One region of the Streptomyces sp. NPDC050546 genome, then DNA from elsewhere that is predicted to be linked to it. Evidence: riboswitches for the same ligand, from Rfam matches in the RefSeq annotation. Region 1 holds a riboswitch; each other region holds the start of a gene.
The links. Region 1 has a riboswitch for cobalamin ahead of ACIBK5_RS38350 (ABC transporter substrate-binding protein). Riboswitches for the same ligand answer to the same signal wherever they lie in the genome.
Positions count from the first base shown of each region.

Region 2: linked by a shared signal. The riboswitch ahead of ACIBK5_RS35205 ((2Fe-2S) ferredoxin domain-containing protein) and the one ahead of ACIBK5_RS38350 (ABC transporter substrate-binding protein) in region 1 are both predicted to bind cobalamin.
Region 3: linked by a shared signal. The riboswitch ahead of ACIBK5_RS14810 (prenyltransferase/squalene oxidase repeat-containing protein) and the one ahead of ACIBK5_RS38350 (ABC transporter substrate-binding protein) in region 1 are both predicted to bind cobalamin.

Region 1 is NZ_JBITGX010000022.1:94,782-102,022, reverse strand. Features, by position in the region: gene ACIBK5_RS38380 (helix-turn-helix domain-containing protein) at 1-243, shown strand, start outside; gene ACIBK5_RS38375 (YbaK/EbsC family protein) at 286-843, shown strand; gene ACIBK5_RS38370 (cation diffusion facilitator family transporter) at 845-1,879, opposite strand; gene ACIBK5_RS38365 (ArsR/SmtB family transcription factor) at 1,942-2,301, shown strand; gene ACIBK5_RS38360 (4-hydroxybenzoate 3-monooxygenase) at 2,303-3,526, opposite strand; gene ACIBK5_RS38355 (CoA-binding protein) at 3,563-3,970, opposite strand; cobalamin riboswitch at 4,052-4,241, shown strand; gene ACIBK5_RS38350 (ABC transporter substrate-binding protein) at 4,368-5,327, shown strand; gene ACIBK5_RS38345 (FecCD family ABC transporter permease) at 5,372-6,337, shown strand; gene ACIBK5_RS38340 (ABC transporter ATP-binding protein) at 6,334-7,149, shown strand; gene ACIBK5_RS38335 (hypothetical protein) at 7,223-7,241, shown strand, end outside.
Region 2 is NZ_JBITGX010000018.1:101,153-108,393, reverse strand. Features, by position in the region: gene ACIBK5_RS35225 (ABC transporter substrate-binding protein) at 1-737, shown strand, start outside; gene ACIBK5_RS35220 (iron ABC transporter permease) at 783-2,858, shown strand; gene ACIBK5_RS35215 (APC family permease) at 2,940-4,439, shown strand; gene ACIBK5_RS35210 (universal stress protein) at 4,442-4,861, shown strand; gene ACIBK5_RS35205 ((2Fe-2S) ferredoxin domain-containing protein) at 4,889-5,260, opposite strand; cobalamin riboswitch at 5,323-5,560, opposite strand; gene ACIBK5_RS35200 (ferric reductase-like transmembrane domain-containing protein) at 5,612-6,586, opposite strand; cobalamin riboswitch at 6,673-6,819, shown strand; gene ACIBK5_RS35195 (hypothetical protein) at 6,873-7,241, shown strand, end outside.
Region 3 is NZ_JBITGX010000005.1:230,076-237,316, forward strand. Features, by position in the region: gene ACIBK5_RS14795 (helix-turn-helix domain-containing protein) at 1-865, shown strand, start outside; gene ACIBK5_RS14800 (SAM-dependent methyltransferase) at 884-1,699, opposite strand; gene ACIBK5_RS14805 (phosphotransferase) at 1,742-2,410, opposite strand; cobalamin riboswitch at 2,429-2,573, shown strand; gene ACIBK5_RS14810 (prenyltransferase/squalene oxidase repeat-containing protein) at 2,686-3,894, shown strand; gene ACIBK5_RS14815 (SCO2322 family protein) at 3,891-4,529, shown strand; gene ACIBK5_RS14820 (energy-coupling factor transporter transmembrane component T) at 4,552-5,643, shown strand; gene ACIBK5_RS14825 (ABC transporter ATP-binding protein) at 5,640-7,241, shown strand, end outside.

The DNA.
Region 1 (7,241 bases):
GAGATGTGGGACTGGCGGCTCATGCCGGGCGAGAGCAGCCCCTCGGACCCGCACCCCGCCGGCACGACCGAACTGCTGCATGTCACGGCCGGGGAGCTGACGCTCACCGCCGACGGTGTCGAGTACCGCGTGCCCGCGGGCTCGAGTGTCCACTTCGAGGCCAACGTCCCGCACGTGTACGGCAACACCGGCGAGGTGCCGATGCAGATGATCATGGCTGTCTCGGTGCCGCCCGTGTCCTGAGACGCCCGGCGGGAGGCGGTCCGCTGTTGTTAGCGTGCGGCCATGCGCGCACCCATCGGACACTTCGACGACGCCCGTCCGGCCCCCGCCTGCCTGGACGAACTCACCCGCCCCGTCGCCGACGCCGTACGTCACTGGCCGGGCAGTGTCCCCGCCGACCAGATCGTCTACGTCGACACCGACCCGGAGTGGGCCGACACCGCCGTCTTCGTGGAGCACTACGGACGGGACCTGCTGGAACGGTCCGCGAACTGCGTGGTGGTGGCGGGCAAGCGCGCCGGCGAGACCACACTCGCCGCGTGCGTCGTACTGTCCACCACCCGGGTCGACGTGAACGGCGTCGTGCGCCGTCAACTGGGCGCCCGCAAGGCCTCGTTCGCCGGTATGGACACGGCGACCGGCGAGTCCGGCATGGAGTACGGCGGCATCACCCCGCTCGGACTGCCGGACGGCTGGCCCGTGCTGGTGGACGCGGCCGTCGTCGACCTGCCGTACGTGCTGGTCGGCAGCGGCCGGCGGCGCGGCAAACTGCTGGTCCCGGGCAAGGCGTTCGCGGAACTGCCGGGGGCCGTGGTGCTGGAGGGGCTCGGGGTCTCCTGAGCTACGCCGGCGTGTGGTGGGCCAGTACGAGATGCGGGTCGGCCTCGCCCGGGACCGGTGCCGGGTCGGCGTGGACCAGGGCGGCGGTGAGGCGGGGCACGGCGTGCAGCAGCGCGTGCTCGGCGTCGACGGCGATGCGGTGGGCCTCGCGGACCGTCACGGTGCCGTCCACCACGACCGCGACCTCGGCGCGCAGCCGGTGCCCGATCCAGCGCAGCCGCAGTTCGCCCACCGCGCGCACCCCGGGGACCTCGGTCAGGGCGGCTTCGGCCCGGTCCACCAGGGCCGAGTCGACCGCGTCCATCACCCGCCGGAACACCTCCCGTGCCGCGTCCCGCAGCACCAGCGCGATCGCCGCCGTGATCGCCAGCCCCACGATCGGGTCCGCCAGTTGCCAGCCCAGGGCCGAGCCGCCGGCGCCCAGCAGCACGGCCAGTGAGGTGAAGCCGTCGGTGCGGGCGTGCAGCCCGTCGGCGACCAGCGCGGCCGAGCCGATCGCGCGGCCGACGCGGATGCGGTAGCGGGCCACCCACTCGTTGCCCGCGAACCCGACGAGGGCCGCCACGGCGACCGCCGGGACGTGCTGGACCGGGCGCGGGTCGAGGAGGCGGTCGATCGCGGTCCATCCCGCGAAGGCGGCGGACGCGGCGATCGTCAGCACGATCACGAGCCCCGCCAGGTCCTCGGCCCGCCCGTAGCCGTAGGTGAACCGGCGGGTGGCCGCGCGGCGGCCCAGCACGAAGGCGATCCCGAGCGGTACCGCGGTCAGGGCGTCCGCGGTGTTGTGCACGGTGTCCCCGAGCAGCGCCACCGAGCCGGAGACGGCCACCACGAGCGCCTGGGCCAGAGCTGTCACGCCCAGCACGGCGAGCGAGACCCACAGCGCCCGCATCCCCCGGGCCGAGGACTCCAGGGCGGAGTCGACCTTGTCGGCCGTCTCGTGGGAATGCGGGGTGAGGAGGTGGGCCAGGCGGTGGCGAATGCCGTGCCTGTGTCCGTGGCCGTGCGGGTGGGTGTGCTGGTGCCGGTCGCTCACGTGCGTCCCCTTCCGGTGCGCGGGAGTGGACGTGCACACGCCCACAGGGTCATTATGTGCGTATGAGCGCACGCATGCACCTGTCACCTGCGCACGGTGCGCACCCGCGCAGCCCCGGCGAGGAACAGTTCGCGCTCGCCGCCGAACTCCTCGCCCTTCTGGGCGACCGCACCAGGCTCGCCCTGCTGCACGCACTGACCAGGGAAGAGGCCGACGTCACGACCCTCACCGAGGCGTGCGGGGCGGCCCGGCCCGCCGTCAGTCAGCACCTGGCGCGGTTGCGTCTCGCGGGCCTGGTGGACACCCGCAAAGAAGGCCGCCGCGTGATCTACTCACTCCGCGACGGCCATCTGCGCCGGCTCGTGGACGAGGCACTGAACGTGGCCGACCACCGCCTCAGCGACCGCCCCCCGCACGACTGAGTCAGTACCGCGCGGCCGTCCCCAGATACTGCTCGGCGAAGGCCGCGGCCGCCACGGGCGAGGTGAACAGGCGGCGCAGCCGGGCGAGCGTGGTGCCCGCGCGGAACGGGTCGCCCGACGCCGTGCCGTGGTACACCTCGGACAGCCACTGCGAGAACTCCTGGTAGTCCCACACGCGCCGCAGGCACGCCTGCGCATAGCCGGCCAGACCGCTGTCGTCACCCGTGGTCAGGCGCGCCACCAGGGCGTCACCGAGCAGGAAGGCGTCGTGCAGGGCGAGGTTCATGCCCTTGGCCGCGATGGGGGCGACCAGATGCGCCGCGTCGCCCGCGAGATGGAGCCGACCGTGCACCATCGGCTCGACCACGTAGTCGTGCATGTCCAGCACGCGCTTCTCGATCAGCCGCCCCTCCGTCAGCGGCGGCACACCGGCGGCCCCGAGCCGCTGCCGCAGCTCCGCCCAGACGCGCTCGTGCGGCCAGTTCTCCGGGTCGTCCCCAGGCGGGCACTGGAGGTAGTAGCGGGTCACCTCCGGGCTGCGGGGCATCTGGCCCGCGAAGCCGTTCTCGTGACAGCCGAACAGCACACAGTCGGCGGACGGCGGGGCCTCGGCGAGCAGCGCCAGCCAGCCGATGCCGTAGTCGTGCCGTGCGACCCGGACCCGCTCCGGGGGCAGCGCGGCCCGCGTCACTCCGCGCGCCCCGTCGCAGCCGGCGACGAAATCGCAGTGCACGACCCGCTGTTCACCCGTCTCCGGGCAGGTGTACGACACGGACGGCCGGTCGGTGTCCAGGTCGCGCAGCTCCACGTCCCGGACTCCGAAGCGGATCTCACCGCCCCGCACATCGGCGTACTCGCGCACCAGGTCCGTCACCAGCAACGGCTGCGGGTAGACGAAGTGATGACTGCCCGTCATCTCGCCGTAGTGGAACCGGTACCGCTCCCCGTCGAAGCGGAACTCGCACGCGGTGTGCAGCTCCGCGCGGTCCAGCAGGTTCCGGGCGAGGCCCCGCTTCTCCAGGCCGCGTACGGCCCACTCCTCGATGACCCCGGCCCGGGGCCGCTGTTCGATGAACTCCCGGGTCTCGGTCTCCAGCACCAGGCAGTCCACATCGGCGGCCCGCAGGATGTTGCCGACGGTCAGCCCGGCGGGACCGGCGCCCACGACGACGACCGGGAAACGTCCGGGGGAGCCTGTGTCCGCGGGCGGGGAGGCGTGGGTCATGCGCTCATTATGGAGGGGGCGCGACGGTCGTGACCCTTACCCGACCCGCGGGATCTCGATCGCCGGGCAGCGGTCCATCACCATCTCCAGACCGGCGGCCCGGGTGCGGTCGTACGCCGCCTCGTCGACGACACCGAGCTGGAACCACACCGCCCCCGCGCCCTTCGCGACCGCCTCGTCCGCGACCGCTCCGGCGAGGTCGCTGTTCACGAACACGTCCACGACGTCCACGTCGAAGGGGATGTCCGCCAGACTCGCGTACCCCTGCTCGCCGTGCACGGTCTCCGCCTTGGGGTGCACGGGCACGACGCGCTTGCCGTACCGCTGGAGCACGGCGGCGACGCCGTACGCCGCGCGCTGCCGGTTCGACGACAGGCCCACCACGGCCCAGGTGTCGCCGAGCTCGGTGAGGATCCTGCGGACCGTTGCGTCGTCGCCGTACACCGGCGGCCTCCTCGTCAGTCGTGGAAAAGCTGCTGTCCGGGCAACGAGGCAGGGTGCGCTGTGATTCCCCCGAACCCTCCGTGATAGCTTGCCGAGGCCAGTCGAACCCATGTACGTGGGTCAGGGAATCCGGTGCGAATCCGGAACTGACGCGCAGCGGTGAGGGGGACGGGCGGGGCCGCGGCCACTGTACGGCTGGACGTCGTACGGGAAGGCGCCCCGCACCGGGTGAACCCGAGTCCGAAGACCTGCTGGCGGCCCCCGCGGCCGGCCGGCGGTGGGGGAGCACCGTACGACCGGGCTCCGCGATCGGGCCCTCGACGTCTGAGGACTGGTTTCCTTGCCCCTCGCCCGACCCGCCCGTGCCGCCGTCCTGCTCGCGGCCTGCTCCCTGCTCATGACCGGCTGCGGGGACTCGAAGCCCACCGCCACGAAGGCCGCCGTCACGCTCGACAACTGCGGCCGGAAGGTCCGGGTCGACAAGGCGCCCAAGCACGCCGTCTCCCTCAACCAGGGCACCACCGAGATCCTGCTCTCCCTCGGCCTCGCCGACCGGATAGCCGGCACGGCCACCTGGACCGACCCCGTGATGAAGGGGCTGGAGAAGGCCAACGCCAAGGTGCCGCGCATCGCCGAGAACAACCCCTCCTTCGAACGGGTCCTGGACTCCGAGCCCGATTTCGTCGCCGCGTCCTTCGTCTCCACCCTCGGCAAGGGCGGCGTCGCCACCCGCGACCAGTTCGAGAAGCTCGGCGTGCCCACCTACGTCTCCCCGTCCGACTGCGCCGGCAAGGACAACTCGGGCGGCGGCGACGGCAAGCGCGACAAGCCGCTGGACATCGACGCCGTCTACGGCGAGGTGCGGGACCTCGCCACCGTGTTCGGAGTCAAGGACCGCGGTGACAAGCTCGTGGCCTCCCTCCAGCAGCGGATGAAGAAGGCCACGCGGGGCGTCGACGCCTCCGACGTCTCCCTGATGTACTGGTTCGCCAACTCCGAGTCGCCCTACCTGGCGGGCTGCTGCGGAGCGCCCGGCATCATGACCCGCGCCCTCGGCGCCAAGAACGTCTTCGACGACACGCACGAGGAATGGCCGCAGGTCAACTGGGAGACGGTCGCCGACCGCAACCCCGACGTCCTGGTCATCGGCGATCTGACCCGCGACTCGGAGACCGCCGAGTCGGCGAAGCGCAAGATCGCCTTCCTGGAGTCCAACCCGGCCACCAAGAACATGGACGCCGTCAAGAACAAGCGGTACGTGCTGCTCAGCGGGCAGGCCATGAACCCGACCATCCGCACGGTCGAGGGCGTGGAGAAGGTCGCGGCCGGACTGCGTGAGTTCGGGCTCGTGAAGTGACCCTCCGCGGACCGGCGCTCGGTGTCGCGGGCGCCCTGCTGCTGATGGTCTCCGTGGCCCTGGCGATCACCATCGGACCGGCCGACATCCGGGTCGGGGACGTCTGGTCCGTCGTCGCCTCCCACCTCGGGATCGGCAGCTCCGACCTGACGCCGATCCGGGACGGCATCGTCTGGCAGCTGCGGCTGCCGCGCACCCTGCTCGCGGCCGTCTGCGGGGCCGGCCTCGCCGTGTGCGGAGCGGTGATGCAGTCGCTGCTGCGCAACCCGCTGGCCGACCCGTTCGTGCTCGGGGTGTCCTCGGGCGCCTCCACCGGCGCGGTCGTCATCGTCGTGCTGGGCGTGGGTGGCGGTGTCGTCTCGGTGTCCGCGGGCGCGTTCCTCGGAGCCCTGGTTTCCTTCGCGCTGGTCCTGCTGCTCAGCCACACCCTCGGCGACACCACCGACCGGGTCGTCCTCGCGGGCGTCGCCGCCATGCAGCTCTTCTCCGCGCTGACCTCGTTCGTCGTACTGACCGCCGCCGACGCCGAGACGACCCGGGGCGTGCTGTTCTGGCTCCTGGGCTCGCTCGGCGGCGCCGGCTGGACCGATGTGTGGCTGTGCTTCGCCGTCCTGGCCGTGGCGCTGGTGGTGTGCCTGTCGTACGCCCGTACCCTCGACGCCTTCGCCTTCGGGCAGGACGCGGCGGCCGCGCTCGGGGTGTCCGTGGCCCGCACCCGCCTGGTGCTGCTGTGTGTCACGGCCCTGCTCACGGCCGCGCTGGTCAGCTCGGCCGGGGCGATCGGCTTCGTCGGGCTGGTCCTGCCGCACGCCGCCCGGGCCCTGGCCGGACCCGGGCACGCCCGGCTGCTGCCGGTCACCGCCCTCGCCGGCGCGGTGTTCCTGGTCTGGGTCGACACCCTGGCCCGTACGGTCCTGGATCCGCAGGAGGTGCCGGTGGGGGTCGTGACCTCGCTGATCGGGGTGCCGGCGTTCGTGGCGGTGCTCTACCGGACGCGGAGGGTGCGATGACCGGGACACACGTCAGTGAGACGGAAAAGCCGGTGCGGGCTGCCGGGCTCCGGGCGGACCGGGTCAGCCGCCGTACCGACGGGCGCCTCATCCTCGACGGCGTCGTCCTCGCGCCCGAACCCGGCACCACCGTCGGCGTCCTCGGCCCCAACGGCTCCGGCAAGTCCACGCTGCTGCGGCTGCTGGCCGGGCTGCTCACACCGACCGCCGGAGTCGTCACCCTCGACGGCACCCCGCTGGGCGACCTGCCCCGCCGTACCGTCGCCCGCCGCCTCGCCACGGTCGAGCAACAGGCCGACACCCAGGTCGAGCTGACGGTGCTGGACGTCGTACGGCTGGGCCGGATCCCGCACCGCCGGGCCTGGACACCCGCCTCGGCGGACGACGAGCGGGCGATCCACGCCGCCCTGGAGCGCACCGGCCTCGCCGCCCGGGCCGGCCAGCCCTGGCACACCCTCTCGGGCGGCGAACGCCAGCGGGTGCAGATCGCCCGCGCGCTCGCGCAGGAACCCCGGGAACTCCTCCTGGACGAACCCACCAACCACCTCGACATCCACCATCAGCTGGACCTGCTCGCCCTGGTCACGGGTCTGCCGGTCACCACCGTCGTCGCGCTGCACGACCTCAACCTCGCGGCGATGTACTGCGACCGGGTCGTCGTCCTGCGCGGGGGGACGGTCGTGGCGGGCGGTGCTCCGGGGGACGTCCTCACGGAGGAGCTCATCGCGGAGGTGTACGGGGTGCGGGCCGCCGTCAGCCGTGAGGGGCCCGAACAGCGGCCTCATGTGCGCTTCCTGGGCACGCTGGCCTGAGGCCCGCCGGCCCGCGTGGCGGGCACGCCATTGGTGGGGCGATTCCCGCCACGGTGGCCGGAAATCGCCAAACATGCCTGCGTGTGCCCGCC
Region 2 (7,241 bases), on a different contig from region 1:
AGGGCTACAAGACCTGGGACACCGCCGTCCCTCTGAAGAACGAGCCGAAGGACATCGGCACCCGCGGCGAGCCCAGCATGGACACCGTCGCCTCGCTCTCCCCCGACCTCATCGTGGCCAGCTCCGACCTGCCCGACGCGGCCGTGAAGCAGCTGAAGAAGATCGCCCCGGTGCTGGAGATCAAGTCGGCGGACGCCTCCGACCAGATCGGTCAGATGTTCACCAACCTCGACCTGATCGCCAAGGCGACCGGCACCACCGACAAGGCCGAGGCGGCCCGCAAGAACTTCGACGCGAAGGTCGCCGAGGGCAAGAAGGCCCTCGCCGACGCCAAGCTCGACGGCTCCGACATCGCCTTCTCCGACGGCTATGTCACCGCCAACCAGGTCTCCCTGCGCCCGTACACCGACGGTTCCCTCATCGGGTCGGTCAACAAGCAGCTCGGTCTGAAGAACGCCTGGAAGGTCAAGGGCGACCCGGCCTACGGCCTCGGTACCACCGACGTCGAGGGCCTCACGGCCCTGCCGAAGGACGTGCGGTTCGCCTACATAGGCAACGACGAGGACAAGTCCAGCAACCCGTTCTCCGGCCAGCTGAAGAAGAACGCCGTGTGGACGTCCCTGCCGTTCGTCAAGGCGGACAAGGTGCACCGGCTGCCCGACGGCATCTGGATGTTCGGCGGTCCCCAGTCGATGGAGGCGTACATCGACGCCCTCGTCGGCGAGCTGACGAAGTAGCAGCCGGCGAAACAGCCGCTCGGACGAAGCAGAAGCACCGGAGCCATGGCCGTCACCGAAGCACCCCCCAGCACCACCCGCCCTGCGGCGGCCGCGTCCCGTACGGGCGCGGCCGCGGTGACGGCCGGGCTCGTCCTCCTCGTCGCCGCTCTCGCGGTCGTCGACATCACCCAGGGCACCGCCGCCGTCGGACCGGCGCAGGTGTTCAAGGCCCTGACCGGGCAGGCCGATCCGGGCGACGCGTCCGTGGTCATCGCCTCCCGGCTGCCGCGGATGACCGCCGGCGTCCTGGTCGGCGTCGTCCTCGGCATCGCGGGCGCCGTCCTCCAGGCCGTCAGCCGCAATGTGCTCGCCTCGCCCGACACCCTCGCGGTGAACGCCGGTTCGTACCTGGCGCTCGGGCTGGTCGGCGCGACCGGCGTCTCCCTGCCCCTGCTGGCCTCCTCGGGCGTCGCCTTCGCCGGCGGGCTGGTGGCGGCGGCCGTCGTGCTCGCCCTGTCCGGGCTCGGCACGGGCACCGTACGGCTGGTCCTCGCCGGCACGGCGCTCGCGCTCGGCCTGAACTCCGTGACGGAGGGGCTGCTCCTGCTGTTCCCGCAGCAGACGGAGGGCCTCTACCAGTGGAACCAGGGGAGCATCGGCCAGAACGGCTTCGACGGCGTCCTTCAGATGCTGCCCGTCGCCCTGGTGGGACTCGCCGGGCTGCTGCTGGTCGCACGGCGGGTCGACGCGCTCGCCCTCGGGGACGACGCGGCGCGCGGTCTTGGCGTGCCGGTCCACGCCACCCGTGTCACGGTGGTCGTGCTGGCGGCGCTGCTGTCGGCGGCGGCCGTCACCCTCGCCGGGCCCATCGGCTACGTCGGGCTCTGCGCCCCCGCCCTGGTGCGTCCGCTCGCCCGCCGGTTCCGTGGCTTCGTCCGCTCCCGCGCGGCCCTGCCGGTGGCCGGGCTCACCGGTGCCGCGCTGGTGCTCGGGTCGGACGTGCTGCTGCGGGCCCTCGTCCCCGCGGACCGGGCGGTCGCCGTGCCCACCGGCATCGTCACCAGCCTGGTCGGTGCCGTGTTCCTGGTGGTGACCGCCCTGCGACTGCGGGACACGGCGGGCGCCGACGCGCCGGACCGGCTGCGCATCCCCAGCCGGACGGCGTTCCTGGTCACGGTGGGCGTCCTGGCCGCCGTGGTCGTGGGTGTCACGCTGGCCGGTGTCCTGCTCGGCGACAGCAAACTCCTGCTCGGCGATGTCGCGAACTGGGCGCAGGGGCGGGCCGGTCAGGCCGTCTCCTTCGTGCTGGACACCCGGGTGCCGCGGGTGCTCGCCGCCCTGTGCGCGGGCGCGTCGCTCGCCCTGGCCGGCACGCTCGTGCAGGCCGTGACCCGCAACCCGCTCGCGGAGCCCGGGGTTCTGGGCGTCTCCGGCGGTGCCGCGCTGGGCGCCGTGCTGCTGGTGACGACCGTGCCCGCCGCCGGCACCTGGGGCATCGCGGGTGCCGCGTTCGGGGGCGCCGCGCTGTCCTCCGCCATCGTCTTCGGGCTCGCGGCCCGGGGCGGCTACCGGCAGAACCGGCTGGTCCTCGTCGGGATCGGCATGGCCGCCGGCTCCACGGCCCTGATCAGTCTGCTCATCGTGCTCACCGACCCGTTCAACGCCACCAAGGCGCTGACCTGGCTGTCCGGTTCGACGTACGGGCGGACCATGCCGGACGTCGTACCCGTCGCGCTCGTGCTGGCGCTGGGCCTGGCCGTCGCGGTCGCGCGGCGCACCGAGCTGGATCTCGTCTCCCTGGACGAGGACACCCCGCGGCTGCTCGGCCTCGGGCTGTCCGGGGCCAGGCTCGGTTTCCTGGTGGTGAGCGTCCTGCTGGCCGGGACCGCCGTCGCCTCGGCCGGGACCATCGGCTTCGTGGGTCTCGTGGCGCCGCACGCGGCGCGTGCCCTCGTCGGCCGGCGGCATGTACGGGTGGTGCCGGTCGCCGTCCTGCTCGGGGCCGCGCTCGTCTGTACGGCGGATCTGCTCGGCCGGACCGTCATCGCCCCGGCCCAGTTGGGCGCCGGACTGATGACGGCGGTGATCGGCACGCCGTACTTCCTGCGTCTGCTGGTACGGGGCCGTAAAGCGACATAAACCATCTAAAAGGCCGTCAATCACAAAAATGCCTCACGCCTGCCTGTTGTATGGATCCACGCACAACGGGAGTGAGGGAGCATGGCCAAGGACATTGCGGACGCGGGCCCGCCACCGTCCGCGAGCCTGAAGCCCAATGCGATCGGGTTCCTCGACGCGCTGGTCATCGGGCTCAACGCGACCTCACCGGCGTACTCGGTCGCGGCGGTCATCGGCCCGATCGTCGCCCTGGTGGGCATCTACGCCCCCGGGGTGATGATCGCCTCGTTCGTGCCGATGCTGCTGATCGCGTCGGCGTTCTACTACCTCAACAAGGTCGACCAGGACTGCGGCACGACCTTCTCCTGGGTCACCAGGGCCATGGGACCGTGGGCGGGCTGGCTCGGCGGCTGGGCCATCGCGATGACGGGCGTCCTGGTCGTCGGGTCGCTGGCGGATGTCGCCGTGACCTTCTTCCTGCTCGCCGTGGGCCTGGACAGCTGGGCGGACAACGACGTCGTGCGCCAGTTGCTCACCGTGCTGCTCATCGTGGTGATGACGGCCATCTGTGTGATCGGCACCGAGGTGTCGGCCAAGGTGCAGAACGTCCTCATCCTGGCGCAGGTCGTCTGCCTGCTCGCCTTCGCCGTGGTGGCGCTGTACCGCGTCTACGCCGACACCGGCACCCTCGAATCCATCGAACCCGAGTTCAGCTGGCTCGACCCCTTCGGGGCCGGCGGGGCGTCGCTGACCGGCGCCCTGCTGCTGGGCGTCTTCATCTACTGGGGCTGGGAGTCGGCGGTCAACCTCACCGAGGAGGTGGAGGACTCGGCCACCGCGCCCGGCAAGGCGGCCATCTGGTCGACGGTGCTGCTGCTGGTGACCTACCTCGCTGTCGCCTTCGCGGTCGTCGCCTACGCCGGAACGGCCTACCTCGCCGAGAACGCCGCCGAGGAGGAGTTCATCTTCGCGCTGCTCGCCGAAGAGGCGATGGGCGGCTGGGACTGGGTCGTACTGCTGGCGGTCTCGACGTCGGCGCTGGCGTCCACGCAGACGACGATCATCCCGGCGTCCCGCACCGGACTGTCCATGGCCCGCCGGTACGCCCTGCCGAAGCACTTCGGGCACATCAACCCCCGGTTCCGCACCCCGGACGTGAGCACCTGGTGGGTCGCCGGCATCGCCATCGTCTGGTACCTCGTCCTCTACCACGCCAGCGAGAACGCCCTCTTCGACTCCCTGACGGCGCTGTCCCTGCTGATCGCGTTCTACTACGCGCTCACCGGCCTCGCCTGCGCCGTCTACTACCGACGCGAGCTGACCAGGAGCGTCCGGGACTTCCTCCTGATCGGCCTCGGCCCGCTGATCGGCGCCGGGCTGCTGGCGTGGCTGCTGGTGGAGTCGGTCCAGGACATGGCCGACCCGGCCAACTCCTACAGCGGCAGCTCCTGGTTCGGGCTCGGCCCGCCGCTCGTCATCGGTATCGGCGTCGCCGTCGCGGGCGTGATCATCATGGTCGTCTGGCGGCTGACGGCCCCCGCGTTCTGGTCGGAGCGCCCGAGCACGGTCGACCCCGATCTCGTCCACGGCAAGGAGTCCTGAAGATGTCGGTGGTCCTCGGCTACGACGAGTCCCCGGGCGCCCTGCGCGCGCTGCGGGTCGCGATCGAGGTGGCGGCCGCGTACGGCGAACCCCTGGTGATCGTCTACGGCGCCGCGGCACCCGGCGTCACGGGCGAGGAGTACGGCGCCCATCAGAAGGCCGTCCGCGAGGCCGGGAGCACCGTGCTCGGTCATGCCGTCCGCGTCGCCGACGAGGCCGGCGTGCCCAGCACGGTCGAACTCATCGACGAGCGGCCCGCACAGGCGCTGATCGACGCCGCGGCACGCCATGACGCCAGGGTGATCGTGGTGGGCACATGGGGCGAGAGCCCGGTGCGCGGGGCCCTGCTGGGCTCGACCCCCCACAAGCTGCTGCACCTCTCGAACGTCCCCGTGCTGTGCGTGCCGGCCGACGAGTCCTGAGGCCTCCGGCCCTGCGCAGCGCCCGGGTCAGGAACTGCCCGCGCGGCGTTTCGCGAGCGGGCTGAAGGCGTACAGGCCGAGGATGTCGGGCAGGGGGGCGATACCGGGGCCGCCCTCGCGGACCCAGGAGACGATGTCCTCGGTCGCGGCCGGGTCGTTGACCAGCCCGAGCCACACCGGCCGGGCCCCGGCGGCACGCCCCGCGGCGGACGGCTGTACGACGATGACGTTGGCCTGGTCGCAGACGTCGAGGCACTCGGAGACCCGCACGGGCGCCGCCTCGCGCAGCCGCTCGGTCTGTGCCGTGTGGTCGACGCCGGTCACCTTGCCGGTGCCGCAGCAGCAGTCCCGGCAGACGACGACGCGGCACGGAACCCCTCCGGCCGGGGTTGCGGACATGCCGCACCTGTCCTCTCTCCGGGGAGATCCGCCCCGGTGGTTCGTCGAGGAGGCGACCGCGTGAGTCTCCTGGCTCCCGGCGTAGGGGGCTTCTGATGGATCTCCGCGGAAGAAGGAGCGGCGTTCGGTGCGTGCTCTCGGCGTGCCGGGCGGAAGGCCTCGTAGCGGAGCTACTAGGCCTTTTGGCCGGTGCGGCGAGAGTGCGTGCCGGGCGTCGCGACGCCGCGGAGATCCATCAGAAGCCCCCTAGGGCCGGTCACAGTGGCGGGACCGCGCCGGATTAACACCGGCTTCCTCGTTCCGCCGTCGCCTTGTTCGCCGATCATCCTCGCATGCGGCCGGTGCGCGGCCTCAGTCCGTCTCGTGGGCGTGCGGCTGCGTAGCCGGCGGTTCGGCCGGGCGTTCGCGGCCACCGTCCCGGCCGGAGGCCACCACGGCGAGGAGCCCTACGACGACGGCCCCGGCGGCGATCCGTCCCACCGCCCGTGCCGTCCAGGCCGGCCAGGTCACGCCCGTGCGCGCACCGGGCGCGGCCAGGCGTTCGGACCGCCGGGCCGGCCGCAGCAGGCGCAGCACCAGCAGGGCGGCGACGGGCAGTTGCAGCAGCCACAGCACGGTGCGCGGCCACTCGCCGTACCAGACGTTGGTGCCGTAGAGCAGGGTGTGCCAGACGCTGAGGACGTACACGACGATCACGGACCGGTGCAGGCGGCGCCAGGTGTTCGCGCCGATGCGGTGCCGGACGTAGAAGAGCAGGCCCAGGGGGATCGCCAGGTACAGGGCGCCCTGGCCGAGGGGGATGGCGATGCGGCCGGTCCCGGAGTCGTACCAGCCGGGCACGAAGGTGTCCGCGAAGCCGGCCCACAGCCGCTCGGCCCACCCCAACTGCGCCTCGTAGCGAACGAGTTCCGCCGCGAACATCAGGGCGTGCGCGAACATCAGGGCCATCGTGGTCAGGCTGGTGGTGCGGTGCCAGCGTTCCAGGACCTGCCGGGAGACCGGCAGCCGGCCGGGGCCCGGCCCCGACAGCAGCAGCCCCAGCATGACCGTGCCCCACGCCCACAACAGGCCCGACCAGCCGAACGCCTGGCTCAGCAGGTACATCCAGTAGGTGCCGGGATCGTCCATGAACGGCATGACCGCGACCGTGTCGGAGGTGCCCGACTCCATGCGCGCCCACAGCAGCGCGAACACCGCTGCCGTGACCACGACCGCCGCACCGGCGTCGGGCAGCGCGGAGCGGAGATCTCCGCGCAGGGCGACGCGCTCGGCGCCGGGTCTCGGGACGGTCGTCCCGTTCTCGTCGGACCTCGGGTTCACCAGCATCGAGCACAGTCTCACCGAGGGGAGATGGGTTACCGAGAGGCAATCCGGCCAGAGGGACGGCCGGTACCCGTCGGGGCCCCGGAGGCACCCTTTCCATCCCCTGTGGCCCTCCCTACGCTGAGGCGCGCAGTCGCAGGGGAACCCGGTGGGAATCCGGGACTGTCCCGCAGCGGTGAGTGGGAGCGCACGCCGGCCCACGAGTCCGAAGACCTGCCACCGCGCCCGCGCGTCACGCGGGCTGTGCACGGTGACCTCGAGGACTGGGTCGGCGGACGGAGGAAAGCACGTGAGTGGTGTCGTGTCCGGTGTCTGTCACGGCACGCTCGGCGAGCTGTACCAGGGGCCGCTGCGGGCGGGCCCCGATCCGGACATCGCGGTGGTGTCGTTCCCCGTGGAACGCCACTCCTGGGTGCACTTCACGCCAGGGGCGGCGCGGCCCCTTCCGCTCGGGGAGAAGTCCCTGACGGCGGCCCGGCTCTTCCTGGAACACCACGGCCTGTCGTCCCTGCCGCCGGGAAGCTGGACCGCGCACTCCGATCTGCGGGTGGGCGTCGGGATGGCCAGCTCGACGGCGGACATCGTGGCGACCCTGCGCTGTCTGTCGGGGATCTTCTCGCTGCCCTGCGACACCGACGTGGTGCTCGGCGTCCTGGCG
Region 3 (7,241 bases), on a different contig from region 1:
CCTGGACGGGAGATCCGCCGGGCCCATGGTCCCCCGGCTGGCGCTGGGCGCCCGGCTGCGCAGGCTGCGGGACGCGCGAGGCATCGGCAGGGCGGAGGCGGGGGACGTCATCCGTGCCTCGCCCTCCAAGATCAGCCGCATGGAGGCGGGCCGCCACGGGTTCAAACTGCGCGACGTCGCCGACCTGCTCACGCACTACGGCGTCACGGACGAGGCCGAACGCGCGACCTTGCTGGCGCTGGCCGAACAGGCCAACACCCACGCCTGGTGGCAGTACTACAGCGACGTGGTGCCCTCCTGGACGCAGAGCTACCTCGGTGCCGAGCAAGCCGCGAGCGTCATCCGCTGCTTCCAGATACAGCGCGTCCCCGAACTGCTCCAGACCCCCGACTACGCGCGTGCCGCCGTCCGGCTCGCCCACACCGACGCCGAGGCGCGGGAGATCGACCGCCGGGTGGCGCTGCGGATGACCCGGCAGCGGATCCTGCACCGGCAGCCGGGCGCGGCCCAGCTCTGGGCCGTGATCGACGAGGCGGCGCTGCGGCGCCCGGTGGGCGGGCCGGAGGTGATGCGTGCCCAGCTCAGGCATCTCATCGAGGTCTGCCGGCTTCCGCAGGTCACCGTCCAGATCCTGCCGTTCCTCTCCGGCGGCCATGCCGCGGAGGGCGGTCCGGTCACCATTCTGCGGCTGCCCGGTGGCCAGTTGCCCGACGTGGTCTACCTGGAGCAGCTCACCACCGCGCTCTATCCCGACAAGGCGGCCGACATCGAGCGCTACTGGGACGCCATGAACCGGCTGGTGGTCGAAGCCGAGTCACCGGACGAGACTCCGACCATCCTGCACCGCATACTCCAGGAGACCTGAGCGAGGCCTGTCCGGGGTTCAGCGCTTGAGGGCGACACCGCCGTACTGGTGCACCTCCGCCGGCAGGCCCAGGGCCTCGGCGTCGGGACGCCAGCGCGAGCAGGACGTGACGCCCGGCTCCAGCAGCTCCAAACCGTCGAAGTAGCGGGCGATCTGCTCGGGGCTGCGCAGGATGTACGGGATCGAGCCGCCGTCGTTGTACTGCCCGATGGCCCGGAGGTAGTCCTCGCTGGTGTCGGTGGAGTCGTACTGCACCAGATAGCTGCCGGAAGGCAGCGCGTCCACCAGCTGCCGCACGATCTCGCGCGCCTCGTCGTGGTCCTCGATGTGGCCGAGGATGCCCATCAGCATGAGCGCGACGGGCTGGTCGAAGTCCAGCGTCTTGCCGGCTTCCCGGACGATCGTGCTCGGCTTGCGCAGGTCGGCGTCGACGTAGTTGGTGACGCCTTCCGGTGTGCTGGTGAGCAACGCGCGGGCGTGGGCCAGCACCAGCGGGTCGTTGTCGACGTAGACGATCCGGCTCTCCGGGGCCACCCGCTGGGCGATCTGGTGGGTGTTGTCCACGTTGGGCAGCCCGGTGCCGATGTCCAGGAACTGGCGGATGCCCTCTTCAGCGGCGAGATGGCGAACGGCGCGGGCGAGGAAGTAGCGGGCGGCGCGCGCCCCGGTCTCGATCCCGGGGAAGATCTCGCGGAAGGCGTCACCGGCCACACGGTCGACTTCGTAGTTGTCCTTCCCGCCCAGCCAGTAGTTCCAGATCCGCGCCGAGTGCGGAACCGAGGTGTCGATCTTGGAGAGCGGCTCCTGCTCGGAGTTCTCCACCTGCTCAGTCATGGACGCTCCTGCGTGTGGTCGTGGAGCTTCACGTTAACCGGTTTACCTCAGGGACAGGATCAACTCCTCGGCCGTGTCCAGCAGTTCGACCTCCTCCGGACTCATCGTCGGATTGGAGGCGCGGCGGCTCCGGGCCTCCGTCAGGGCGGGCCGTGTGAGCGGGGACGGGTCGGCGAGGAGGGCGGCCAGCATGGTGCGGGCGGCCGTGGCCAGGGGGTCGCCGGAGACCGCTGCCTGGGCGAGGACCACCGCCGAGGCCGCCCAGTCCAGCCCCGGGTCGCCCTCCTCCGTGTTGGACCAGTCGATGACGCGCGGCCCCTCGGGCGTGATCATCACGTTCTCCGGGTGGAGGTCCAGATGGAGGACGCGGGCCACCGGGTCGGTGGAGTGCAGGGCGGGGACGGTGTGCAGGTCGCGCAGGAGCCCGGCCAGGATCGAACCGGCCTCCGCCACCTCCAGCGTGCCCGCCAGGCAGGCCTGGAGCATGGTCGGGCCGGAGAGCCGTTCCATCACCAGGTCGGTGCGCGAGCCGGTCGGGCGGACGCGGGGCACCGGATAGCCGTGGGCGCGCACGTGCTCCATCACCGCGCCCTCCGCCGCCGCGTCTCCCCCGCCCTCCCGTTCGCGGCGCAGCACCCACATCTCGTCGATCTCGTACACATCGGCACGGCGGCCCGAGCCGAGGAGTCTTCCGGGCGGTGTGGTCGGCATGGGGCGAAGGTACTCTCGGCCGTTTTGCTACTTCCGGGTACAGTAGGCGGGTCGTCATCACCCGTACAGGGAGAAGCCGGTGTAATTCCGGCGCTGACCCGCAACCGTGAACCGCCCGCCGAGGCAGGCGGTGAGCCGGATCGCCCCGTACGGATCGTGACCGGCTCATGTGCCCGGCGCCCGCCGGTGCACGGCACCGTCGAGGTATACGGAGCCGAGCCGCCGGGGTGTCCCGTGCTGCCCGGCTCCCTCACAGGGAGAGGCACCCGCCGATCATGAACGTCCGCCGCAGCGCCGCCGTCCTGGCCGCCGCCACCGTGATCGGCGCCGCCACGCCGGCCGCCGCCGCACCGTCACCGACTCCGTCCCAGGCGTTCCCCTCCGCCCTGTACGGCGACAAGGACCCCAAGTTCGACGGCGTCTGGCGCCAGTCGCTCGCCCTGCTGGCCCAGGACACGGTGGGTGAGAAGCCGGCCGCCAAGTCCGTCGAGTGGCTGGTCCGGCAGCAGTGCGAGGACGGCGGGTTCGCCGCGTACCGGCCCGACCCCGCCGCCGCGTGCGACGCCAAGACCATGCTCGACACCAACGCCACGGCCGCCGCCGTCCAGGCGCTCGCCGCCCTCGGCGGACAGGACGCCGTCACGGACAAGGCCGTCGGCTGGCTGAAGTCCGTCCAGAACAAGGACGGCGGCTGGGGCTACGCGCCCGGCGGCGCCAGCGACACCAACTCCACGTCGGTCATCGTCGGCGCGCTCGCCGCCGCCGGTGAGAAGCCGGACCAGGTCGAGAAGGGCGGGAAGTCGCCCGACGACGCCCTGCTGAAGCTCGCCCTCCCCTGCGGTGGGGACGACGACGGCGCCTTCGCGTTCCAGCCGGACAAGAAGGGCGAGCTGACCGCCAACGCGGACGCCACGGCGGCCGGTGTCCTCGGCGCCCTGGGCAAGGGCATGGTGGTGGAGGCCGGGAAGAAGTCCGACGCCACATGCGCGGATCCGGCCACACCGCGACAGGCCGCCGACAACGGGGCCGCGTACCTCACGCAGACCCTCGCCAAGGGCGACGACCACCTCACCTCCGCCCTCGCCGGCGCGGACCCCCAGCCCGACCACGGCAACACCGCCGACGCGGTCGTGGCACTCGCCGCGCAGGGCGAGGCCGCGCAGGCCGGGAAGTCCGTGCGGTGGCTGGAGAAGAACTCCGCCGGCTGGGCCGAGCAGGGCGGCCCGGCCGCCTACGCCCAGCTGATCTTCGCCGCGCAGGCGACGGGCGCGAACCCGCGTGACTTCGGCGGCACGGACCTGGTGAAGCAGCTCAACGCGACGGGCCCGGCCCCGCAGGCCCCCGAAAAGACCTCGGCGGCCGACGAGAAGGACGACTCGGGGTCGGACTTCTTCGGCGTCTGGTGGTACGTCGGGGTCTGCCTCGTCGCCGGTATCGGCATCGGCTTCCTCTTCACCGGCCGCAAGAAGAAGCAGCAGTCGTGATCGGCCGGGCCGTTCTCCTCCTCCTGGCCTCGCTCCTGCTGATCGCGGGCGCGGGCCAGGCCCAGGCCGCCGGCTACCGGTACTGGTCGTTCTGGGACCGCGAAGGCGACCGCTGGGTCTACGCCACCCAGGGCCCGTCCATGGCCCGCCCCTCCGACGGCGACGTCCAGGGCTTCCGCTTCGCGGTGAGCGAGGACTCCGCCGAGGCGGCCCGGCCGCGCGGCACGGCCGACTTCAGGACCATCTGCGCGAAGACCCCCGCGCAGGACGGGAAGAAGCGGGTGGCGCTCGTCATCGACCCCGGCACCAAGGCGGACGCCCCCCAGGGCGAGACCCCGCCCCCCGCCCGGACGGCCTGCGCCCGCGTCTCCCCCGACGCGACCACGGCTGAGGCCCTCGCGACGGTCGCCAAGCCCCTGCGCTACGACACGAACGCCCTGCTGTGTGCGATCGCGGGCTACCCGGAGAAGGGCTGCGGAGAGCAGGTGGCGAGCTCCCGGGAGTCGACCCCGGCTGCGAGGAAGGACACGTCCGACGACAGCGGCCCGTCCCTGGGCCTGCTGGCGGGCATCGCCGTGGTGACGGCACTGGGGGCGGCGGCGATCTGGCAGGTACGGCGGCGTGACCAGGCTTAGCAGCGCGGACCGGCTCAGCGACGTGCCCTCCCACCCCCCGCGCCGGCCCCGGGCCCCTCTGCACCCCGGCGCCTGGTGGCTCTGGTCCCTCTCCCTCGGCACCGCGGCCACCCGCACCACCAACCCCCTGCTCCTCTGCCTCCTCATCGCGGTATCCGCCTACGTCGTGGCGACCTGCCGCCCCCCGACCCCCTGGTCCCGTTCCTACGGCGCCTTCGTCAAACTCGCCCTCGCCGTCCTGGTCATCCGGCTTCTCTTCGCGATCGTCCTCGGCTCCCCCATCCCCGGCACCCACACCCTCGTCACCCTCCCCGAGGTGCCCCTCCCCGACTGGGCCCAGGGCATCCGCCTGGGCGGCGAGGTCACGGCCGAGGCCCTCACCTTCGCGTTGTACGACGGTCTGAGACTGGCCGCCCTGCTCGTCTGCGTCGGCGCCGCGAACGCCCTCGCCAATCCCTCCCGCCTCCTCAAGTCCCTCCCGGGCGCCCTGTACGAGATGGGGGTCGCGGTCGTCGTCGCCCTCACGTTCGCGCCGAACCTCATCGCCGACGTCCAGCGCCTGCGCGCCGCCCGCCGGCTGCGCGGCCGCCCGGACAAGGGCCTCCGGGGCCTGCTTCAGGTGGGCCTCCCGGTCCTGGAGGGCGCGTTGGAGCGCTCGGTGTCCCTGGCCGCCGCGATGGACGCCCGCGGCTACGGCCGTACCGCACAGGTCCCGCCCGCCGTACGCCGTACCACCGCCGCCCTCACCCTCGGCGGCCTGCTCGGCGTCTGCGCGGGAACGTACGGGCTACTCACCGCCGAGGGCGCCACCTACGGCTTCCCGGTCCTGCTCGTCGGCCTCGCCGCCGCTCTCGCGGGTCTGCGGCTCGGCGGCCGGCGCTCGCTGCGCACCCGGTACCGCCCGGACCGCTGGGACCTGCGCGCGCTGCTGGTGGTCGCCTCCGGCGTGGCGGTCGCCGCGCTGCTCGTGCTCGCCTCGGTCCGTGACCCCGCGGCCCTGCACCCCGGCGTGGTGCCGCTCGTGGCCCCCACGCTCCCGGTCTGGCCCGCGGCGGCGATCCTCTTCGGCCTGCTGCCCGCGTTCGTCGCCCCCGAGCCCAAGGAACCGTCGTGATCCGCTTCGAGGATGTCTCCGTCACCTACGACGGTGCCTCCGAACCCACCGTCCAGGGCATCGACTTCGAGGTCCCCGAGGGCGAACTCGTCCTCCTGGCCGGTCCCTCCGGCGTCGGCAAGTCCACCGTCCTGGGCGCGGTCAGCGGCCTCGTGCCGCACTTCACCGGCGGCACCCTGCGGGGCAGGGTCACGGTGGCCGGCCGCGACACCCGCACGCACAAGCCGCGCGAACTCGCCGACGTCGTCGGCACGGTGGGCCAGGACCCGCTCGCCCACTTCGTCACCGACACCGTCGAGGACGAACTCGCCTACGGCATGGAGTCGCTGGGCCTCGCCCCGGACGTGATGCGCCGCCGCGTCGAGGAGACCCTCGACCTCCTCGGCCTGGCCGACCTGCGGAGCCGCCCCATCGCCACCCTCTCCGGCGGCCAGCAGCAGCGCGTCGCCATCGGCTCGGTCCTCACCCCGCACCCCAGCGTCCTCGTCCTGGACGAGCCGACCTCCGCCCTCGACCCCGCAGCCGCCGAAGAGGTCCTGGCGGTCCTCCAGCGCTTGGTCCACGACCTCGGCACGACGGTCCTCATGGCCGAACACCGCCTGGAACGGGTCATCCAGTACGCCGACCAGGTCGCCCTGCTACCGGCCCCGGGCGAGCCGCCGATCCTGGGCACCCCGGCCGAGGTGATGGCCGTGTCCCCGGTGTATCCGCCCGTGGTGGCCCTGGGCCGCCTGGCGGGCTGGACCCCGCTCCCCCTGACGGTCCGAGACGCCCGCCGCAAGGCAGGGGATCTCCGCGGGCGTCTTGAGGGACGCGAGGGCATCGCCCTTCAGGGGCGCGGGGAACTGCGCGACCAGCCACAACCAACCCGCACCCGCGAACAATCCACACCCCCCACCCCTCTGGGCGAGGTCCAAGCCCTCTCCGTAACCCGCTCCCGCATCCAGGCCCTGGCCCACATCAACCTCACCATCACCCCCGGCGAAACCATCGCCCTCATGGGCCGCAACGGCGCCGGAAAGTCCACCCTCCTCAACTCCCTGGTCGGCCTCGTCACCCCCACCTCCGGATCCGTCCGGCTCGGCGAAGCCACCCCCCACCGCACCACCCCCAAGGACCTCGTCCGCAAGGTAGGCCTCGTCCCCCAGGAACCCCGCGACCTGCTCTACGCCGACACCGTCGCCGCCGAGTGCACGGCGGCCGACCAGGACGCGGGAGCAACACCCGGCACCTGCCGTGCCCTCGTCACCGAGCTGCTCCCGGGCGTCACCGACGACACCCACCCCCGGGATCTCTCGGAGGGCCAGCGCCTCGCCCTCGCCCTGGCCGTCGTACTGACCGCCCGGCCCCCGCTGCTCCTGCTGGACGAGCCCACCCGAGGCCTGGACTACGCGGCGAAGGCCCGCCTGGTCGGTGTGCTGCGCGAGCTGGCCGCAGAGGGGCACGCCATCGTGCTGGCGACCCACGACGTGGAACTGGCCGCCGAGATCGCCCACCGCGTGGTGCTGCTGGCCGAGGGCGAGGTGATCGCGGACGGCCCGACCGCGGAGGTCGTCGTCTCCTCGCCGTCCTTCGCCCCCCAGGTCACCAAGATCCTG